DNA from 3 places in the Ruegeria sp. BG8 genome. Region 2 is predicted to be linked to each of the others. Evidence: riboswitches for the same ligand, from Rfam matches in the RefSeq annotation. Region 2 holds a riboswitch; each other region holds the start of a gene.
What was found. Region 2 has a riboswitch for cobalamin ahead of ACR0DG_RS03480 (CbtB domain-containing protein). Riboswitches for the same ligand answer to the same signal wherever they lie in the genome.
Positions count from the first base shown of each region.

Region 1: another riboswitch for cobalamin. It lies ahead of ACR0DG_RS12490 (DUF1636 family protein); the one in region 2 lies ahead of ACR0DG_RS03480 (CbtB domain-containing protein).
Region 3: another riboswitch for cobalamin. It lies ahead of ACR0DG_RS13960 (hypothetical protein); the one in region 2 lies ahead of ACR0DG_RS03480 (CbtB domain-containing protein).

Region 1 is NZ_JBQFSZ010000005.1:238,613-245,638, reverse strand. It holds gene ACR0DG_RS12500 (acetate/propionate family kinase) at 1-685, opposite strand, end outside; gene ACR0DG_RS12495 (bifunctional enoyl-CoA hydratase/phosphate acetyltransferase) at 678-2,072, opposite strand; cobalamin riboswitch at 2,249-2,458, shown strand; gene ACR0DG_RS12490 (DUF1636 family protein) at 2,560-2,916, shown strand; gene ACR0DG_RS12485 (ABC transporter ATP-binding protein) at 2,913-3,719, shown strand; gene ACR0DG_RS12480 (ABC transporter substrate-binding protein) at 3,716-4,663, shown strand; gene ACR0DG_RS12475 (FecCD family ABC transporter permease) at 4,674-5,678, shown strand; gene ACR0DG_RS12470 (adenylate/guanylate cyclase domain-containing protein) at 5,750-7,026, shown strand, end outside.
Region 2 is NZ_JBQFSZ010000001.1:683,433-690,458, forward strand. It holds gene ACR0DG_RS03465 (cobyrinic acid a,c-diamide synthase CobB) at 1-854, shown strand, start outside; gene cobA (uroporphyrinogen-III C-methyltransferase) at 851-1,579, shown strand; gene cobF (precorrin-6A synthase (deacetylating)) at 1,572-2,315, shown strand; cobalamin riboswitch at 2,359-2,566, shown strand; gene ACR0DG_RS03480 (CbtB domain-containing protein) at 2,603-2,773, shown strand; gene ACR0DG_RS03485 (CbtA family protein) at 2,778-3,476, shown strand; gene ACR0DG_RS03490 (hypothetical protein) at 3,543-4,037, shown strand; gene ACR0DG_RS03495 (DUF1636 family protein) at 4,034-4,444, opposite strand; gene ACR0DG_RS03500 (DUF302 domain-containing protein) at 4,514-4,972, shown strand; gene ACR0DG_RS03505 (thiamine pyrophosphate-binding protein) at 5,051-6,670, shown strand; gene ACR0DG_RS03510 (CaiB/BaiF CoA transferase family protein) at 6,657-7,026, shown strand, end outside.
Region 3 is NZ_JBQFSZ010000006.1:164,327-171,352, forward strand. It holds gene ACR0DG_RS13945 (YbaB/EbfC family nucleoid-associated protein) at 1-112, opposite strand, end outside; gene ACR0DG_RS13950 (DNA polymerase III subunit gamma/tau) at 498-2,249, opposite strand; gene ACR0DG_RS13955 (protein-tyrosine phosphatase family protein) at 2,409-2,906, shown strand; gene ACR0DG_RS13960 (hypothetical protein) at 2,908-3,312, opposite strand; cobalamin riboswitch at 3,398-3,616, opposite strand; gene ACR0DG_RS13965 (alpha/beta hydrolase family protein) at 3,754-4,635, shown strand; RNA gene ffs (signal recognition particle sRNA small type) at 4,642-4,740, opposite strand; gene ACR0DG_RS13975 (bifunctional 2',3'-cyclic-nucleotide 2'-phosphodiesterase/3'-nucleotidase) at 4,780-6,648, opposite strand; gene nudC (NAD(+) diphosphatase) at 6,826-7,026, shown strand, end outside.

The DNA.
Region 1 (7,026 bases), on a different contig from region 2:
AAAAGCCCATGGTCGACGCGACGGCCCTCCCGCCCGATACCGCACACATGGAAGCGCCATTGCCAAGATGCGCGATAACGACCCGACCGTCATAGAGGCCCGGCGCGATTTCCTTAAGCTTTTGCGAGACATAGTCATAGCTGAGACCGTGGAATCCGTACCGCCTTACCCCTTTTTCATAGTAACTTTGCGGCAGCGCGAACGTATCGTTAACCCACGGGTGCGTGCGGTGAAACGCTGTGTCAAAGCAAGCGATCTGAGTGGTGCCCGGAAAAGCCGCGCTTGCGGCACGGATGCCGGCAAGGCTGTAGGGCTGATGCAGAGGTGCAAATGGGATGAAGCTGCTTAGGGTTTCGATGACAGCGTCGTCAATCAAAACGGGCTCAGAATAGATCGTACCGCCGTGGACAACCCGGTGTCCGATGGCCCGGACATGGATATCTGGCAGATATTCCCGCGCTGTCTCAAGGAACGCATGGATCGCTTCGTCATGTGTTTTGGTATTCGCCAATGGTCGGTTGATCGACCGGCCACCCGCGGACTGCGCCATCAAGCGCGGTGCATCCCCAAGCCGTTCAATCTGACCCCGCCATCGCATGCTTGGGCGGTTATCTTCGACCAATTCGTACAATGCGAATTTCAATGAGGAAGAACCGGCGTTCAACGCCAATACGTGATCAGCCATGAATTATACCCTTCGTTGCAACTGCGTGTAGTGCGGCCACCGCGCAGGATGCCAAGCGCGATGCGTCATCGTCCGATCGAGACGTCAGAATGATCGGCGCAGCAGCCCCGAGAACGATACCTGCAGCTTCGGCGTGAGAAATAAAGGTCAGCTGTTTGGCCACCATGTTCCCCGCCTCGATATTCGGGGCGACAAGAATATCGGCTGCGCCGCCAACCTCGGATTTGATCCCCTTGGTTCGGGCAGCGTTCAGGTCAATCGCGTTGTCCATCGCCAAGGGGCCATCCACCAGACCGCCGGTAATTTGACCCCTCTCAGCCATCTTGGACAAAAGCGCCGCATCAACTGATGACGGCATGTGCGGGTTTATGGTTTCCACAGCAGACAAAACGCCAACCTTGGGTGTCTGGATTCCGATCGAATGGGCCAGATGAATTGCGTTCTGGACGATATCCGCTTTGGTTTCCAATTCCGGCGCGATGTTTACCGCAGCGTCTGTAACCATGATCGGGCGCGACATGCCGGGAACGTCCATAACGAAAACATGTGACAAGCGCCGCCCGGTGCGCAGCCCTTTTTCACGGCGCAAGACGGCGTGCAGCAGTTCATCCGTATGAAGATATCCCTTCATCAACGTCTGCGCACGCCCCTCGAAAACAAGATCAACCGCACGGTGTGCTGCCAACCTGTGGGTAGTTGCCTCGACGATTTCGATCCCGTCCAAATCGGCATCCAACTCTGCGGCAGCCTTGGCAATTCTGTCTGGATCGCCCACTAGAATGGGTAAAATGATCCCGTTGGAATAGGCAAGCAGCGCACCCCCAAGCGAATTTGGATCCTCGGGCGCCACCACGGCAGTTGGCATAGGCTCCAGCGGTCGGGCTTGTTCGAGCAGAGCATCAAAGTGGCGATGCCGCTGTACCACAAGCCCCGGCACTTCGACCGAGTCGAATTCCATGTGTTGGGTCGGCGGCGTAACCTGAACAGAACCGCTTAGCACCTGAATGTTATCGCCCACTCGGTGTACTTCTGTTGTGCATACCAAATCGCCGTCGTCGCGCTTTTCAGCGACTGTGACAAAGGCCGTCAGCTCATCACCGGCTACCACTGGCGCGTGAAACGTTAAGTCCACGCGACGGGTCTGTGTACCGGCGCCCGGTAAGATATTGCCAAGAACAGCGGCAATAAGTGCTGCTGGCCAAAGCGCGGGGGCGATCGCTTCTGGTCTCCCATCCCCATCCCCGTCATAGGCAGCAAGGTGCAGCGGGTTGTGATCGCCCGATGCTGACGCAAAGGCATATAGGTCGTCTACTGTGCACAACCGCGTCAACTGCGCCTGATCTCCGACGTTCAGCTGTGAAAAGGTCCGATTTTCCAATATCTTCATGATCTGTCAGCTTTGCTGTTGGCAGCGGGTCTGTTGCAAGGAACGCTGATCTGGAATTGAGAGGTCGCCGCCGTTGTAGGCTTCGGGTCAGTCAGGTCAAGCGCCATAACTAATTCCCATGAAATTGCGACAATTCGATTACGTCTGTTTTCGTATTGACCAGAAATACGATCTCGGGCAATGACGCGACAGATGGTTCCCAAAGGCTGAGCCCAAGGGATGAAAAGGGAATACGGTGAGGCGCGAGAACTCGGGCCAAATCCGTAACTGCCCCCGCAACTGTAAGCGGTGAGCGACGCCAATTTCCCACTGGCCCAATTGGGCCGGGAAGGGTGGCATAGCTTTGATCCGCAAGTCAGGAGACCTGCCATCTCAAGTGTAACCAACCCGGGGCGGGGTGTCCTGGAAGGAGGCATCATGGCGCTGCATACGCCGGCTGGCATCGTTTCCAAATCGCCCGGCTCACGGGCGTTCAGCAGGCTGTGCCATGTCTAACGCGGCAGATCACGTTCTTTTGGTATGCTCAACCTGTCGCGGGACAGTGAACGCCGACGCAATTGCAGCGGCTTTGCGCCCGGAACTTCCCAACAGTTTTGTCATCCGAACCGTCGATTGCATGGCCGGATGTGCATCCCCAACCACGGTTGGATTTCAAGGAAACGGAAAAGCACATTACCTCTTTGGGGGAATTGAAACAGCGCAGGACCTTAATGCTCTGGCCGAATTTGCGCGCCAATATGATAAAAGCGTCGACGGTTGGACAAACGCCTCAGATCGACCTGCCGCCCTATACAAAAAGACGCTGGCGCGCTTGCCAGCGTTGGTCATGAGGCCCAAGAAATGAACCTGAAAACCTTTTTGCAGGCCAGTGACGTAAGCTATTTTGCCCAATCCGATGAGGCGTTGCTGCAGGATGTTTCATTCGACCTTGAGGAAGGCTCTATCCTTGCAATTGCGGGGCCCAATGGCGCGGGCAAAACCACACTCTTGAACCTGCTATGTGGCGCAGAGACGCTGGTTCACGGCGCTATAGAAATCAAAGGGCGCAGTCTTCGCGCATTGTCGGCGGTCGAACGGGCAAGGATGATCGCAGTTGTCAGCCAGCAAGAGCTGCCCGACGGCCGCTTGTTCCTTAAAGACTATGTTGCTTTGGGCCAGATACCGATCCAGGCAGACCGCTCTGTCGATCAGCACGCACGGGATTTAGACCGCATTCTCGATCGTACTGGTCTGACCGCGTTGGCGAACAAGCGTATGGCCGTTTTGTCCGGTGGTGAACGCCAACGGGCGCATATTGCGCGTGCGCTGGCACAAAGACCGTCGCTTTTGTTTCTGGACGAGCCGACAAACCATCTGGATCCGGACGCCAAGGGTCGAATGCTTTCCTTGATTGCAGATCTTGGAATCACCGTGGTGATGATCGTTCATGATCTGGTCATGATCCCTGAGTTCGCCACCCATGTGGCATTGATGAAATCTGCGAGGCTGTCCGGGTTTGGTGCAGTGGCCGACGTTCTGACAGCTGAGCGGGTACGTGACACCTTTGGCGTTGAGTACCTGCGCTTTCACCACGAAGGGCGCGAGATCCCGGCGCTCGATATCCGAAAATCCTCTGTTTCAAATTCTAACCGGAGTTCCCCTGAATGAAACTAGTTGTGTCTATGGCTTTGATTGCAGCCATGACAGGCGGTGTTGCAGCGCATGAAATCACCGTCGACAATTGCGGCGAACCGCTTGTGTTCGAAACACAACCCGAACGTCTGGTTGTTCATGATATGAATATGACCGACATGGCTTTTGTATTGGGTCTGCAAGATAAAATCGTGGGTCTTACTGGTATTACCGGTTGGTATAAGACAAGCCCCGAGTTCGACACACTGCGAGGTGACATTCCCGAACTTGCTCCGAAATATCCCACCATCGAAAATCTGGTAGCGGCAGAGCCAGACCTGTTTTTTGCCGGATGGTACTATGGCATGCGACCTGGTGGCGAGGTGACACCAGACACTTTGGCGCCGTTCGGGATCAAGACAATGATCCTGACGGAAAGCTGTGTTCACATCAACAAAGACCGTCCGGTGGCCAGCATGGACCTTTTGTTCAACGACATATTGCGCCTGGGGCAAGTGATGCATGTCGAAGAAAAAGCTGAAACCTTGGTTCGAGATTGGAAAGATGAGCTTGCCAAAATCCAAGCACAAACGGCGGGTCTTACAAAACCTCGCGTCTTTCTTCTGGATGGTCCGGCAGACGCGCCATTTACCGCAGGTAAATTTGCAATACCGGATGCCATGATTGCGGCGGCGGGTGGAGAAAACGTAATCCATAACATGGACACCAGTTGGGGTCGCACGTCATGGGAGACTGTGGCCGCCGCCAACCCAGAATTCCTTGTCCTGTTGGACTATCAAACAGGAAACGGTGCCGAAGACACGTTCAAGTTTCTTCAAGAACACCCTGTTATGTCCCTAACCGATGCCGTGAAAAACAAACGCTGGATCGGCTTGCGTTACGAGGAACTGACACCCGGACCCGCAAATATCGAGGCAATCTCGAAAATGGCGCGGGCCATGCATCCTGAACTGAATTAAGTTGGGGCGTTTGGGTCTGACACTGCTTGGGGGGGCGGCTATTCTGGCGGCCCTCTTGTTGGTTTCAACAGTCTACGGAACGACCCACATACCTGTGTCGGAGACTTTCGATGCCATTCTGTTGGGAACCGGTCTGTCAGTTGGCGAAATGTCCCCCCTTCATCGCATCGTGTTCGATCTGCGCTTACCGCGGGCTCTTTTCGCGGCGGTTATTGGCGCGGGCCTCGGCGTCGTCGGTGTAGTGTTGCAAACCACCACGAGAAACGACCTGGCCGATCCGTTTTTGTTCGGGCTGTCTTCCGGTGCGGCGGCAGGGGCTGTGTTTGTCATCACCGTTACCGGCGATATTCTTGGGGTCTGGACTTTGCCTCTGGCCGCCTTTTGCGGAGGGTCGGTGGCCTCTGGCATCGTGCTGGCTTTGGTGCATGGCTTACGCACCAGCGCACCCGAAAAACTGATATTGGCCGGGCTCGCGGTGTCATTTCTTTTTTCCGCAGTAACCAATTATTTGATTTTTGCTGGAGACAATCGCGCGGCACATTCTGTGATTTTCTGGATGCTGGGTGGTCTCGGTCTGGCCAGATGGGAGATGTTTCCATTGGTTTGCGCCGGTTTGCTGCTGGTTCTGGCATACGCGCTTTACCGAGGGCGTTGGCTGGACGCTTTGCTCACCGGTGATCTTACGGCAACGACATTGGGCGTTCCGGTTCAGGGGTTGAGGTTCAAGATGTTCTTCGTTGCGGCACTGGCGACGGCTGCATTTGTGTCAGTAGCGGGCGTTATTGGATTCGTGGGCCTGATGGTGCCGCACATTGCTCGCGGCATCGCGGGTCCGCTACACCACCATCTGATTCCAACGGCGGCAGTTGTTGGGGCTGTCCTGTTGACCGGATCAGACATACTCAGCCGCCTCCTACTAGCGCCTCAGGAATTACCTGTGGGTATCGTAACGACTTCTTTGGGTTCGGTATTCGTTTTCATTCTGCTTTTGCGCACAGCCAAGCAAAAACGATGACGCGCTCATGTCCCATGTGGGCACAATTCGCTCCGCTTGATCAAAAACGGATTCGACCGCATGATCTCAGAATGAGTTTTGAGGTCGGCCCTTGGCTGAAAGAACTTGGACTGGACCAGTATACTGACGCGTTTTTGGAGAATGACGTCGACGGTCGTGCTTTGCCGCTTCTGACAAATGATGACCTCAAGGAAATCGGTGTCTCTCTCGGGCATCGGAAAATTCTTCTGGCCGCTATCGAAAGCATGAAACAGCTGCCTGAAAGCACAGCTAGTACACCTCAAGTCTCACCCCAGCCTCCCACTCCCGCCACAGCCGAGCGAAGGCATCTGACTGTATTCTTCGCTGACCTTGTTGGTTCGACCGAACTGACAAACCGGCTCGACCCTGAAGACATGCGCCTGTTGTTACAGAACTATCAGGATGCTGTGGCGGGTGCCGTATCCAGATACGGTGGATATGTCGCCAAGTATCTGGGTGATGGGCTTTTGGTTTTTTTCGGCTGGCCCAGAGCGTTTGAAGACCACGCAATCCGCGCCATCAAAGCCGGGTTGGACTCTGTTGCGCGTGTTCAGAACTTGAAGACACCAGACGGCCAACCGCTGGCCGCACGGATCGGGATAGCAAGCGGTGACGTTGTTGTTGGTGATACCATCGGCGAAAACACCCACGAAGAAGGCGCGATGACCGGGCCAATCCTGAATCTTGCAGCACGTTTGCAAGAAAAAGCCCTTCCGAACTCGGTCGTGGTGACACGGGAAGAAACCGAAGCAAGCCTGCACCGGATTTTCGAGTTTTCCTCTTTGGGCGCGACACAATTGAAGGGCTTCGACGAACCGCGTGAGCTGATGCAGGTGGTATCCGAACACCAAGCGGAAAGTCGGTTCAAGGCATCCTATAGCGAGGATACCAGTACCGAACTTGTGGGCCGCAGTTTTGAAAAGGGCATCTTACAACAAACATGGCAGCGTGCGCGAACAGGGCATGGCGAAGTCATCCTGCTGGCAGGCGAACCCGGTATCGGCAAATCTCGGCTGACAGAAGAGTTTCTGAACGATGAAACCATCTTGGACCACGCCGATATCATCCGGCTGAATTGCTCGCCCTACCTGACAAGCAGCCCATTCCACCCTGTGACCGAGCGCATCTCAAGCGATGCAGGCGTAGAGCCCGGGTTTGATGACAATCTGGTTCTAAGTCACGTGCGCGACATGTTGAGTTCTAGGCAGGGATTAGAACTGGATCAGGTCTTACCCGTTTTCGCAGCTTTGGTGGCACCGCGCAGCGATCCTGCTCGGGAAGTTCTGGAACTGTCGCCTAGGGAACAACGGGACCTTACTATCCAGAC
Region 2 (7,026 bases):
GTTGCGCTAGTCCACGGCATGAACGGTTGACCCGATTGGGGATGGAGCGCGCTGGATTGCCGGTATTGGGCGTCTTGCCGCGCCGCGGTGATCTGACTTTGCCGGAGCGGCATCTTGGTCTGATTCAAGCGGTCGAGCATCCCGATCTGGAGAGCGCAATCGTGGGCTACGCCGCGTTCTTGCGGGAACATGTGGATCTTGAAGCAATCAAGCGGGCGGCTTCCTCAGGCCCGGTGGGGCCATCGTCAGCCGCGCTGCCGCGCCCGCCTGCCCAACGGATTGCACTGGCCAGAGACGCCGCGTTTTCGTTTACCTACCCGCATTTGCTGGAAGGTTGGCGCGCGGCGGGCGCAGAAATTTTGCCTTTTTCCCCGCTCGCTGACGAAGCCCCTGCCCAAGACGCGGATCTGGTTTGGTTGCCAGGCGGTTACCCAGAGCTTCATGCAGGCCCCTTGGCAGCCGCAAGCACATTCCAAAGCGGTTTGCGCGCACATGCAGCAACCAAGCCCGTCCACGGCGAATGCGGCGGTTACATGGCTTTGGGTCAAGCGCTGATCGACAAGGACGGTGTTCAACATCAGATGGCGGGTCTGTTGGGGCTGGTCACCTCATACCAGAAGCGCAAATTCAACCTTGGCTATCGCAAGGCCGAGTTGCTGACCGAGATGCCGGGTTTCAAAGCGGGAAGCGCCTTGCGCGGGCATGAGTTTCACTATTCTTCGATCATCGAACAACCCGACGCCCCGCTTGCACGTGTTTTTGATGCGGAAGGTGCTGAAGGACCCCAGACTGGGTCGCGGCGAGACAACGTTACCGGTACGTTTTTTCACCTGATCGCAGAGGCCACGGCATGAGTGGTTTTGTCTCGTTCATCGGCTCGGGCCCGGGTGATCCCGAATTGCTTACGCTGAAGGCAGTGGACCGGATGCAAAAGGCGGATGCGGTGCTGTTCGATGATCTCAGCAGCGGCCCGATCCTGACGCATGCGCGCAGCGATGCGGATCTGGTGGGTGTCGGAAAGCGTGCGGGCCGACCCTCGCCCAAACAGGATCATGTCAGCCGGCTGCTGGTCGACTATGCAATGACCGGTCAACGTATCGTACGGCTTAAATCCGGTGACGGAGGGATGTTCGGGCGCCTTGAGGAAGAGCTGGTTGCCCTGCGCGCCGCCGGAATCGCGTACGAAATCATTCCGGGAATCCCGTCGGCGGTCGCCGCGGCAGCTGCCGCAGGTATTCCGCTAACCCGGCGCTTGACGGCACGGCGCGTGCAGTTTGTAACCGGCCATGACGTCAGTGGTAAACTACCCCAGGACCTGAACCTGCCAGCGTTGGCCGACCCGGACGCAACCACCGTGGTCTTCATGGGAAAACGTACCTTTCCTTTGCTGGTCCAAGCACTGAACGAGCATGGGCTGCCTTTGGACACCCCAGCCTTGATGGCCGAGTCTGTGTCAACACCAGACCAAAAGCTGCACCGCGCAACGGTCGGAGCGTTGTCCGACAAACTAAGTTCCGAGATCGGCACCGCCCCTGCATTGATCCTGTATGGCCCGTTGGCAGAGTTCGACAATGTATGACCTGACACTGGTCGGTATCGGCACCGGCAACCCCGATCACGTGACGTTTCAAGGCGCGAAGGCTATTCGGGCCGCAGATTTGATCCTTATTCCGCGAAAAGGTGAAAACAAGGCCGATCTGGCAGGGCTTCGGGAAGAGATCATCGCGCAGGTGACCGAAACTCCGCAAACGATCGCTTATTTCGACATTCCCAAGCGCCGGTCGGATGACGGATACCTGCGGGGCGTTGACGAATGGCACGATGCCATTGCGTTGCGTTGGCAAGACGCGATTGCGGCCCATCCTAAGGCGCGCCACGTTGCATTGCTGATTTGGGGGGACCCCTCGCTCTACGACAGTTCCTTGCGAATCGCGTCTCGGCTGCAACCGCAGCCGTCGACACGTGTGATCCCCGGAATCACGGCGCTTCAGGCGCTTACCGCGGCCCATGCGATCCCGATCAATGATCTGGGTGCGCCGTACGTTGTTACAACCGGGCGACGCATCCGCGAAGAGGGTTGGCCCGACGCCACCGCCAAGGTCGCCGTCATGCTGGACGGAGAATGCTCGTTCCAAAGCCTTGAGATGGCAGAGTTTGACATCTGGTGGGGCGCTTACGTTGGGATGAAGGAAGAAATCCTGATCAAAGGACAATTGTCCGAAGTTGCACAGCAGATCCTGGAAACCCGAGCCCGCGCCCGAAGCCAGCATGGCTGGATCATGGACATCTATCTTTTAAAAAAGCGCGTGAACTGACCAAAAATGTCGCAATTGGCGATTGCGCCAGCGCACCTCTAAGGGCTAAATGAATGGGTCTGGTCCTGCCGGAGATACTGGTAGGCTAAGAGGGAATGTGGTGCGATCACGCCAATGGTCAACTCCACAGCCGCCCCCGCGACTGTAAGCGGAGAGCCCCTGTTCAACCAGCCACTCCTGATTTTCAGGGGGAAGGCGAACAGAGGCACTGACCCGCGAGCCAGGAGACCTGCCGGGCAACGTATTGAAACACCGGCCGTCGGGTGCGGCGGCAAAGGAGAACTAGAATGGCGACTCAAACAGCAACCGCATCGGCCTCACGCGCTGGCATTCTGCCCGTTATGTTCGCAGTGGTTTTGGGCCTGGGTATTATCACGCTGACCGGTCACGTTCAGGCAGCCGCCCTGCATGACGCTGCTCATGACGTGCGTCACGCGACCGGCTTCCCCTGCCACTAACACCATGTTTAGCCGCATTTTGACCAGCGCGTTGTTCGCTGGTGCTGCAGCGGGGCTGATTGCCGCCTTGCTGCAGTTGGTTTTTGTGCAACCTGTTCTACTGCACGCCGAACTCTATGAGTCGGGCGAATTGGTGCATTTTGGCGCTGCCCCGGTTTCAGCCCATCCCGAGTTGCCCGGTATGTTTTCGGAACTGTTCCGCGACGCGCTGAGTGTCATTTTCACAATGCTCACCTACACGGGGTATGCGCTGTTGATGGTCGCGCTTATGTCGGTTGCAGAAGGCAACGGTCACAAGATTGACGGACGCACAGGCGTTCTGTGGGGTTTGGCCGGTTTCATCGCCTTCCATCTGGCCCCTGGCTTTTCTCTGGCACCCGAAGTTCCCGGCGTAGCCGCGGCGGACGTATACGCGCGTCAGGTTTGGTGGTTTGCCACTGTCGCAGCCGCAGTTGTGGCATTGTGGCTGATCGCGTTCGGCAGCAACCTTGTAAGCTACCTGATCGCGGCTGCCCTTTTCGTTGCCCCTCACCTTATTGGTGCACCGGAACCCGATGTCTTCACAGGCCCGGTACCGACCGAGATTGGCGCTTTGTTCGCCGCGCGCGCCTTTGGCATCGGTCTGGTGGCCTGGGTGCTGGTTGGCGCATTCGCGGGCTATTTCTGGCAACACGAAGGTCAACGCGCAGAAGCAACGGCCTGATTTAATTCCGCTTTGACGCGCCGGGTCCTGCCCGGCGTGTCTATGTTTGCATGCAAGGAACACGAAATGGCACGCTCACTTGCCCTTTTCGCAATCGGCTTGGTCTTTGGCAGCGGCGCGGGATTTGTTGTCGCCGCCGCAAACGGGGTCACCTTTGATGGGCACGACCACAGCGATCCTGCCCACCATGGGGCTTCGCATTCCGAAGCAGCGGCCCACGATCATTCGACCGCCATCAACCTACCCGCCGGCGCAGACGCACCCGGTTTGGAAATCGCATTGACGCAAGATCCGTTGGCCGGTTGGAACCTGCAAGTCGTACCCCGGAACTTCCGGTTCTCGCCCGAGAATGCCTCGGCCCAGGATATCCCCGGCGAGGGTCACGCGCATGTCTATGTCAATGGACAGAAACTGGCCCGGCTATACGGAAACTGGATGCATATTGATCAGCTTCCGAAGGGAGAGGTCGAGGTTTCAGTTTCCCTGAACGCCAACGGTCACAGCCCTCTGATGGTGGACAACGTACCGGTCAGTGCCGCCGTTACCGTTCAGGTCGACTAAAGCGCAGGAATGCGCGCGCGCAAGCACATTCGAAGGCGACCGCATGGCCGGGCGTCTTCGATCCAGCCCTTGGGGCTGTCCAGATATGCCTGACAGGTCGCTGCAATGTCATCTGCATCAGTCGTTACGTTGACACCAGAAAAGACATAGGTCGCCCGCCCCTCTGCCTGCATCGCCAAAGCAACAGGCTCGGCACATCCGCTGAAGCAGGCGTGCTCGGTCACTTCGACCTGCTCTGCCAGCGCCAAGTGCTCCAGGGCCTGTTTTATGGATAGCTCTTCCACCTCCCGATCCCGGGCACCAGAACAGCTGCTGCAGATCAACAGGCGCATTGCAACCTGACCTTTCTTTTCATTGCCGGGACGTTTTGCGCCTTTCGCAGCGCGCGGGCAATCCTGAATACGCACAAGATTGTGAGTGCGCGAAATCTCTGTTTCTGGCAATTATCACCCAGCTTCACCAAAGGAGATAGCGATATGAAGGCGTTTTGGACGACTCTCGCGTTTTTGGCTATGCCAGCATGGGCTGATGAGCCTCTGTCGGGATGGGCCGTGTATCCAACCGGTAAAAGCTATAATGAGTTGGTGGAAGATACGAAAGCGGCAGTTAAGAAAAACGGTTTGATCGTTGTCACACAGGCCGGGCCGACCAAAGCCGCTGCGTCCCGTGGAATCACGATACCGGGTAACCGCGTCATTGGTGCGTTTAACAACGATTATGCAGTGCGTGTGCTTGAAACCTCGGTGAATGCGATGATCGAAGCGCCAATTCGGTTTTACGTGACCGAAAACGACGATGGCACGGCAACTTTGTCGTATAAGACTCCAAGCTTTGTTTTTGCGCCCTATGTCTACGAAGGTGGGGAGCCCCTGCGCGACATAGCGGAAGAACTGGATGGCAAGTTCCAATCCATCGCCGAAACTGCAGTCAAATAGTCACACTGGCGTGATCCGACTTGCGTCTGAGGCTGTCCTCCGCAATCTGCAGTGAAACAATTCTTCGGAGCACGACTGATGCAAGACCTCTCGCCCCGCGCTGCGGATCTGCTGGCCCAACGTTTGTACGAGGCCGGATGCCGTCACGCATTTGGTATGCCCGGTGGTGAGGTACTGACCCTGGTCGATGCGTTGGAGCAGGCCGGTATTCAGTTCCACCTGACCAAGCACGAGAACGCGGCTGGTTTCATGGCCGAGGCAGTGCATCACCGGGATGGGGCCCCTGCCATTCTGGTGGCGACATTGGGCCCCGGCGCGATGAATGGCATCAACGTGGTCGCCAATGCGTTGCAAGATCGCGTACCGATGATTGTGCTGACAGGTTGCGTGGACGCCGACGAAGCACTGACCTACACGCATCAGGTGATGGACCACGCGCAGGTCTACCGCTCGATCACCAAAGGTACCTTCACGCTAACGGCCAAAGGTGCAGATATCATTGCTGACAAAGCAGTGACACTTGCAAACCAGCCTCGCCCGGGGCCGGTGCATATCGATGTGCCGATCTCGGTCGCGGACACCCGTGTCTCAGGGGTCAAGCTGCGCCGCCGGGCAAAGATCGCCGCCGTGGCCCCAGAAGGCAATTGCGTCGAAAAAGCCCGACGGTGGGTGGCACAAGCCGAACGTCCGATCGCAATCATTGGGCTGGATGTGCTGTATGACGATTCACGCAACGTCGTGCAGGCGTTTCTAGAGCATTTTGGCATCCCGTTCGTCACCACTTACAAAGCAAAAGGGATTATCCCCGAGGATCATCCGCTTTGTCTGGGTGGCGCAGGTCTTTCGCCATTGGCCGACAAGCACCTCGTTCCGCTGGTCGAGCAGGCTGATCTGGTGTTGTGCTTGGGCTATGACCCGATCGAAATGCGCCCCGGTTGGCGCGAAATCTGGGACCCGAACGAAAAGCGTGTCATCGATATCGCTGCTGTTCCCAACGACCACTATATGCATCAGGCCGGACTGAACATGGTGGCCCATACCGGTGCAACGCTGGAGGCGATCGCCAAGGGCAACCCCGCCCGTGCCACATGGCCGGGTCAAGAGCCTGAAAAGGTAAAAGCTGCGTTGTCGCAGGCGTTTCCTGCTGATGACGAATGGGGACCGGCTGCAGTGATCGCCGAAACCCACGCGGCGCTGCCAGCAGAAACACTCGCGACCGCAGACAGCGGTGCCCATCGCATCCTGTTAAGCCAAATGTGGAACTGCTCAGAGGAGCGCGGGCTGATCCAGTCATCGGCGCTCTGCACGATGGGGTGTGCGGTGCCCATGGCGATTGGCCTGAAACTGGCAGAACCTGAACGACCCGTTATCAGCTTTTCGGGCGATGCCGGGTTCCTGATGGTCGCGGGCGAGCTGTCAACTGCCGCAGAACTGGGCGGAAACCCGATCTTTCTTGTTTTCGTCGACGCCAGCCTCGCCCTGATCGAGCTGAAACAAAGGCAACGGCAAATGGGCAACAAAGGCGTTGACTTTGACCGCCATGACTTTGCCGCGCTGGGTCGTGCTTTCGGCGGCCACGGGCACACCGTTCGAAACCGCGAAGAACTGCGGGCCGCTTTGGATGCAGCCGTCAAGGCAGATACCTTCACCATCATCGCTGCCGAAATCGACCGCGGAGGATATGATGGCCGGATCTGAAGGGCCGCTGAAGGGCGTAAAGGTTCTGGATCTCAGCCGTATTCTGGCCGGACCGACCTGCACGCAATTGTTGGGCGACCTTGGGGCAAGCGTCATCAAAATCGAAAACCCCGCCACCGGGGGCGACGATACACGCCAATGGGGCCCTCCATACGTGACCGATGCCGCGGGCGTGCCCTCGGATTTAAGCGCCTACTTCATGTCCGCCAACCGCAACAAAAAGTCTGTTGCGATCGACATCACTTTGCCCGAAGGACAGGCTGAAATCCGTAGGCTGGCTTCGCACGCAGATATACTGATTGAAAATTTCAAACCCGGCGGCCTGGCAAAATACGGATTGGATTATGCCACGCTGT
Region 3 (7,026 bases), on a different contig from region 2:
CAACCATCAGATTGTTCAGCTCTTCCTGCATTTCGGTCATCTTGGTCTGCAGGTCCTGTGCGGATTTCATCATCTTGGCCATGTCGCCCAGACCGCCTAGTCCTTTGAGCATCGTGTTTTCTCCTAATTGCGGGGGCGCAGAGCGCCGTGAATGAGTGTGGCACATATTGCAATTGCAAGCCCGACGAACAAGAGGGGCGAACCAATACAACCTTCACTAATGGCTTCCCACCGGACATCGTCAAGAATTACGCCATAGTAATTTGCAGTAGCCACAATCGCAGTTAGCAACCAAAGAGCGGCAGATGACCACAGTAAGACGTGCTTCTTCCTGACAAAGGCTAAAATGCTGAGCATGAATAACGCAATCGGTGCCGGTGTTAGTAGGAGCGCGATCAATTCGTCAAACATTGACGCAGACCCTGCAGCAGCGTTCCAGTAGGGTCTCTCTTTGTCGCAGACTTCGGCCAACGCACTAGAGCCGACAAGAGTGAGGATCAGTCCTCCTCGAACGGGTCCCATTCGTCCTCGACCTCGGGCAGTGCTTCGGTTTCGACTTTGGCGGCGCGTTGTTCGGGGGTTTCTACGCTTTTGATCCGGGCTTTCGGGAAATGCGTCAGAACCGCCTGAACCAAAGGGTGCTGCTCGGCCTCGGCCTTGACTGCCAGATCTGCGGCATCGCGCAGTTCAGCGATGGTTGCAGCCTCTCCGTTGGCCACGATCGTGACGGCCCAACGGTTTCCGGTCCAGCGTTGCAGCGCCGTGCCGATCCGTGCAGCAAGATCGGTGGGTGCAGAATCCGTGGGTGTAAACTCAATCCGTCCCGGTTGGTAGGACACCAGGCGGACTCCGTTTTCTACCTCGACCAGCAGTTTCACATCCCGGTTCGTGCGGATGAGTTCGACCACGTGTTCAAAGCTGGGATACCGCGCCAGAGCCGTCTGCACATCCTGCGCCAGTGCTGCTGTCGGGGCACAGGCCCCGCCGCGCGCGGGCGCTGCATAGGCGGTGGCCACCGGGGCCTGTGCGGCGTGCGTTGGGGCGGGCATTCCGCCGCCGGGTCCGCCATTTGGCGGCGGGGGCGGCGCGTCCTGCAACCGTTTGATCAGTTCTTCCGGGCTGGGCAGGTCGGCCACATGGGTCAGGCGGATCACGGCCATTTCGGCGGCCATCATGGCGTTGGGGGCGGCCGAGACCTCCTCAAGCGCTTTCAGAAGCATCTGCCACATGCGGGTCAGAACACGCATTGGCAGGGCCTCGGCCATTTGCTGCCCGCGGGCGCGTTCATCGGGGGACACCGTGGGGTCTTCTGCGGCATCAGGGGTGATTTTGACGACCGAGACCCAGTGGGTGATCTCGGCCAGATCGCGCAGTACAGCCAGCGGGTCGGCCCCTTCGGCGTATTGGCTGCTGAGTTCCGCCAGCGCGCCTGAGGCATCACCACGCAGGATCATGTCTATCAGGTCCAGTACCCGGCCACGATCCGCCAGACCCAGCATCGCGCGCACCTGTTCGGCGCTGGTTTCTCCGGCACCATGTGAGATCGCCTGATCCAGCAGTGAGGTTGCATCCCGTGCCGAGCCCTCGGCCGCCCTTGTGATCAGCGCCAGCGCGTCTTCGGCGATCTGCGCATTCTCGGCTGAGGCGATTTTGTTGAGAAGACCGATCATGTCCTCGGGTTCGATCCGCCGCAGGTCAAAGCGCTGACAGCGCGACAGGACGGTCACCGGCACTTTGCGAATCTCGGTGGTGGCAAAGATGAACTTTACATGCTCGGGCGGTTCCTCAAGTGTCTTGAGCAGCGCGTTGAACGCACTGGTCGACAGCATGTGAACCTCATCGATGATGTAGATCTTGTAACGGGCGGACGCAGCGCGGTACCGCACACTGTCTATGATCTCGCGGATGTCATTCACACCGGTGCGACTGGCGGCGTCCATCTCCATCACATCGACGTGGCGGCCCTCCATTATCGCCACGCAATGCTCACATTGCCCGCAGGGTTCGGTGGTTGGCTTGCCTTGGCCGTCAGGTCCAACGCAGTTCATGCCCTTGGCAATGATCCGCGCCGTGGTGGTTTTGCCGGTGCCGCGAATACCCGTCATGATAAAAGCTTGCGCGATGCGGTCCGCTTCGAACGCGTTTTTCAGCGTCCGCACCATCGCGTCCTGACCCACAAGGTCGGCAAAGGTTTCCGGGCGGTATTTGCGGGCAAGCACCTGATAGGCGGGGCTGGGGCTGTCGGTCATGTCTGCTCTGTCGGATTCGTATCAGATTGCAGCGTAGAGAGCCGTGCCGCCCGCGTCCACCACAGCAGGAAAGGAAATTCGCTTTGGCAGCCGGTCTATTGGCGGATACACCGGCCCTGTGCTGTGGTTCAGCGTAAGGCACAGGCGAAGGGAGAGAACATGGAGCGGTTCGCTATATATCCCGTCAACGTGGGTGAAGGCATGGTTGCGTTCAGCCCGTTGCCCGGTCGTGACGGGAATTACGCGCAGGATTTTCAGACGATCCTGTCCTGGCACCCCGATATGGTATTGTCGATGACAACCGAGGCTGAGCTGCAGCACGGCGGTGCCGGTTCGCTGAGTTCAGATTTGGCGCTGAGCAAAATCAAATGGGTACACCTGCCCATTGTTGATTTCGGCGCACCATCACCTGCCACTGAGGCCCAGTGGCAGGACGTGTGTTCAGAGCTTGCCACAGTTTTGAAAAGCGGAGGACGCATCCTTGTTCACTGTAAGGGCGGATGCGGCCGGTCCGGGATGATCGCCATGCGCCTGCTGGTTGAACATGGAGAGCCACCAGATCAGGCCTTGGCGCGACTGCGAGCAGTTCGCCCCTGTGCCGTGGAAACGGATGCACAGTTGAAATGGGCCAGCAAACCGGCCCAAACACCTCGTTGATTCACGCGCTGGCGCGGTGTTCGGTGGATGCAGCCCGAGGCGCAAGTGCTGAAACCTCCAGCATGGCGCATGGCGGGTTCACCAAAAATCCTGCGGGTCTGGTTGTGAACACTGTTCCGAACATCATGTCTGCGTAGCCGTCAAGTTGGTCCGTAGAAACATCCGGGTCTGTATCGCAGAACACCCGGATTTGCGCGGGGTACGCCCGAAAACGGGCCGTGCATCCGGCAGCGCAATGGGACAGGTCGCTGCTGCCTTCGATTTCGAATGCATCTGTTGTGACCGGTTTAGCGCTTGCCGTTGCTTCTGCCAACGCGCGCGCCATGCGCGCCAAAGCGGGGCAAGGTTTGCCGGTTTTTTGGCACACAGTTGCGGTGTATTCGTGTGTTTTGGTCTTCCAGATCATATTGCGCCCTCCGCGCGTGGGACGAAGGGTGTGGATCAGGTAGCTCAGCCATGCTGCAGACCTGCCCGGACACCCCGCCCGAGTTTCGGTTTTTCGTGCGATGGCAGGTCTCCTGACTTGCGGGTCGTCGCTTTGCTGACCTTCCCAGCCGTCTGGCCAGTGGTGTTTCAGCTTCGCTCACCGCTTACAGTTGCGGGGGCAGTCTCGGATTTGGTCTGATCCGGCATCGCCGGGTGAACCGCACCGTGTTCCCTTTTCATCCGGCCCCGAAACCGGGGCAAGAACCATCACCCAATCGCTAGCGGGTGCATGGCCTCCGAGTCAAGCGAACTGTGGCCAAAACAAGTGGACGTTTGGTCAAGCAGGGTGGGTCTTGACTCCGAAGGATAGAACATGGCGATTTAGGTGAACTAAGCAGTTTAGAATGACCAACGCAGCACCATGTTAGACGTCAAGCCACCGGTACTGACCGAAGATTTTCGCATCCCGATCGGCGATGCGCATTTGTCTGCGCGTTTGTACCTGCCGGCTGCCGACCCGCAGATCGCAGTAGTCATACATGGTGCGACTGGTGTGCCGCGTGATTATTACCAGCATTTTGCGGGTTGGCTGGCTGACGAGCAGGGGATTGCCTGTCTGACCTATGATTATCGCGCGTTTGGCCATTCAATGACGGGCCGCATGCGTGAGGCAAAGGTGACGATGGCTGATTGGGCCCTGACCGATATGCCAGCCGCCCGAGCGGAAATGCGCAAAAGATATCCGCGTGCAAAACAATGGAGCATCGGTCATTCTCTGGGTGGGATGCTGGGCCCTGTTCAACCCGATATCGAGTTTATAGACCGTATGATCTGTGTCTGCTCGGGGCTTGTGACGTTTAACGATCATCCTTGGCCATATCGGGCGTTGGCATCGCTGTTCTGGTTCGGTCATGCGCCATTGACCGTTAAGGCCCTTGGCTACCTGCCCGGCAAAGCATTGGGTTTTGGAACGGACCTTCCCGCGCCGGTCTACTGGCAATGGCGTAAGTGGTGTACAGATCCTCATAGCTATGTGCCTGATATCGGTACTTCGCTACCAGAGGCGCGCTGGGTCGAATGGCAAAAGCCTGTCGATCTGTTCAGCTTTGCAGATGACCAGACCGTCCCACCCAAGGCCGTTTGGCGACTTGCCGACCTATACGGTCCGACCGCGCGTCGGCATCTTTTGACGCCGCAGGAGTTCGATTTGAAGCAAGTTGGGCATATCGGTGCTTTTGCGCGTCGAAATGCAGCTGTCTGGCTGCGGCTTATTGCAACGCAGTCCACAACAAAAGACTTGTAAGGGATTAAGTGAGAGGTTGGACATCGACCCAAGCGGGGCTCGTTGTGGCTGCTTCCTTCCGGACCTGACCAGGTTGGCGAGGCGCTCGCCCGCGCCAACCTCTCGACAGCCGATATAGGCGCGCAACGCGCAATTGGCAACCCGTCAGAGCGTCAACCGGACGATCAGGAACCCTCCACTGTCCTGATCCAGGATTACTGGCTCATAAACGCTTAGCTCATCCAAATGTTGCTGCGCCTGCAATCCTGTTTTCAATACCGCATATGCACCGGGCACAGGGTGTAACCTGTAGGCAGGGGGCGTTTTTTCCAATGGATCGGGCGGCAAAACACCGCTCAGGTAATCCCTCACAATATGTTGGATAGGCAGTTCCGGCAGCGGAACACGCGTTGCGCGGCCAACAAACGGAAAGTGACCGCCACCGTTGGCCCGGTAATTGTTCAGGGCGACAACGAATCGTTCTTTGTCCTCGACTGGTCGGCCGTTGAACCGAATATCTTTGATACGGTTGAAATCGGGGGCCAACAATCTACCCCTCGCGTCGAATCTTGCCGGTTTCGACAGGTCGATCTCGTAGGTCAGGCCGTGCAGAACATCGAAGTTGTACCCTGCGCGCACTGAACTCAAGAGCTCCGTCTGATGCCCAGGCAACATCTGGTTTAAAACGCCGGCTGACATCTCCAGCCAATCTCTGATCTGAAGGCCGGTTACTACTGTGGCCTGCATCTGGTTTGGAAAGACGTTCAAATCAGCGACATGGCGCAGGCATAACTTTCCTGGGGCAATGTCCGTGAAACAGCGTGGTCCAGCCCGGCCACCAAACTTCGAAGGAGATACTGCCGACAAAACGGGCAGCGTTGCAAATTCCGTTCCCACTAGGTGCGCCCTTAGTGCTGCGGCCTGCGCCGCCGCAACCAGCGCCAACCCGCGATCTTGCGCGCAAAAGCGAAAGTAGCTGTGCAAATGCGTGGTGGTATGCCCTACGGTTTCATTGGCGTGTTCGCGTGTTCGCGCGTGGCCTTCTGAAAAAATCTTTACTATTTCAGGGTCTTCCGTGATCGGTTCTTGCGATGTGGCCGGGTTAACTTCGCGCAGATAGGAGCTGTGGTCTATGACCGTCCATCGGTCATTTGCTTCATGGCGCAATGTCAGATCAATGACGCCAAGATGTGACCCTGCGCTGCCTGACATGACAACTGGTTTCCCATGAACCCGCCCTTGAATGTTGTCCACGAACACCAGCCCGTCATGTGCCGAGCCGGGCAGCGTCAGATGCGTATGGCCCGCGATGATCGCGTCAATCGGTTCGATGGCGGCAAGAGGGATGATTGCGTTCTCAAGGTTGGTATCCGCCTCGACTTCTCCCAGCCCGGTATGCGCAAGGGCTATGACTATGTCACATTCGGCTGACTTTAAGGCCCGCGCCGTACTTCGGGCGCGGATCAGTATGTCATCAATTTGGACAAGGTCGCCAATATGGTGTGCCTCCCATTGCGCGGTTTGGGGGGGTAGAACCGACAGCACACCGACTTTGATTGGGATGTCCCGGCCATTCAAACGCACTGTTCGCGTCAGGATCACGTGTTTGTCCCAGCTGCTTTTTTGATCAAGCCTGTCTGCGTTGCTGCAAATCACGGGACAAGAAGACTGAGAGATGACGCGGTCCAGAACCTCAAGCCCGAACCCAAAGTCATGATTCCCCAATCCGATGGCGTCGTAGCGCAGTGCGTCGAAAGCCTGCATCAGAGGGTGCTGAGTACCGCTCTGCCGGGCGGCCCATTCGCCGATAGGTGTGCCCTGCAGGAAATCTCCGTTGTCAAAAAGCAAAACCAGCGCGCCTTGGCGCTCTGCCTCTGCCCGGGCTTGCCTGATCAGAGTGGCCGTTCGGGAAAAGCCGATCGTGGGTTCAGGAGCGTCGCGGTAATAGTCAAAACCGGTTGCGTTCATGTGCAAATCTGACGTTCCCAGAATCCGAACATGCACCGATTTAGAAGATGAGGAGTTATTCAACACTCTACTTTTAGCAGTTTAATATTAGTCAATTTCAACAAAAAGAGTATTCGCCCCGAGTTTCAAGGTGAACTTTGGGACATCGGGCATTCCTCGATCTTTTTTCAACAAGACCTGAATTGTCGTTGCAACATTTTGGTCACCGTGGCAGCCCTGTGCCAACACTCTGAAAGGCTTGCAATGAAATACGCGGAAAACGTGACGTTCGGTGGTTCAGGCCTGAACCGCGCGGCGCATCTTCGTACCGATCCCGATAAGCTGGCCGAGGTTCGAGGCGACCCGAAGGCAAAATGTTTGGTCCTGTGGCGCGGAAAGCTATTGGTTCAGGGTGAAGCGCTGGACCAGTTGGCCTGGATTTCCCTGAACCACGATGTGTTGGCA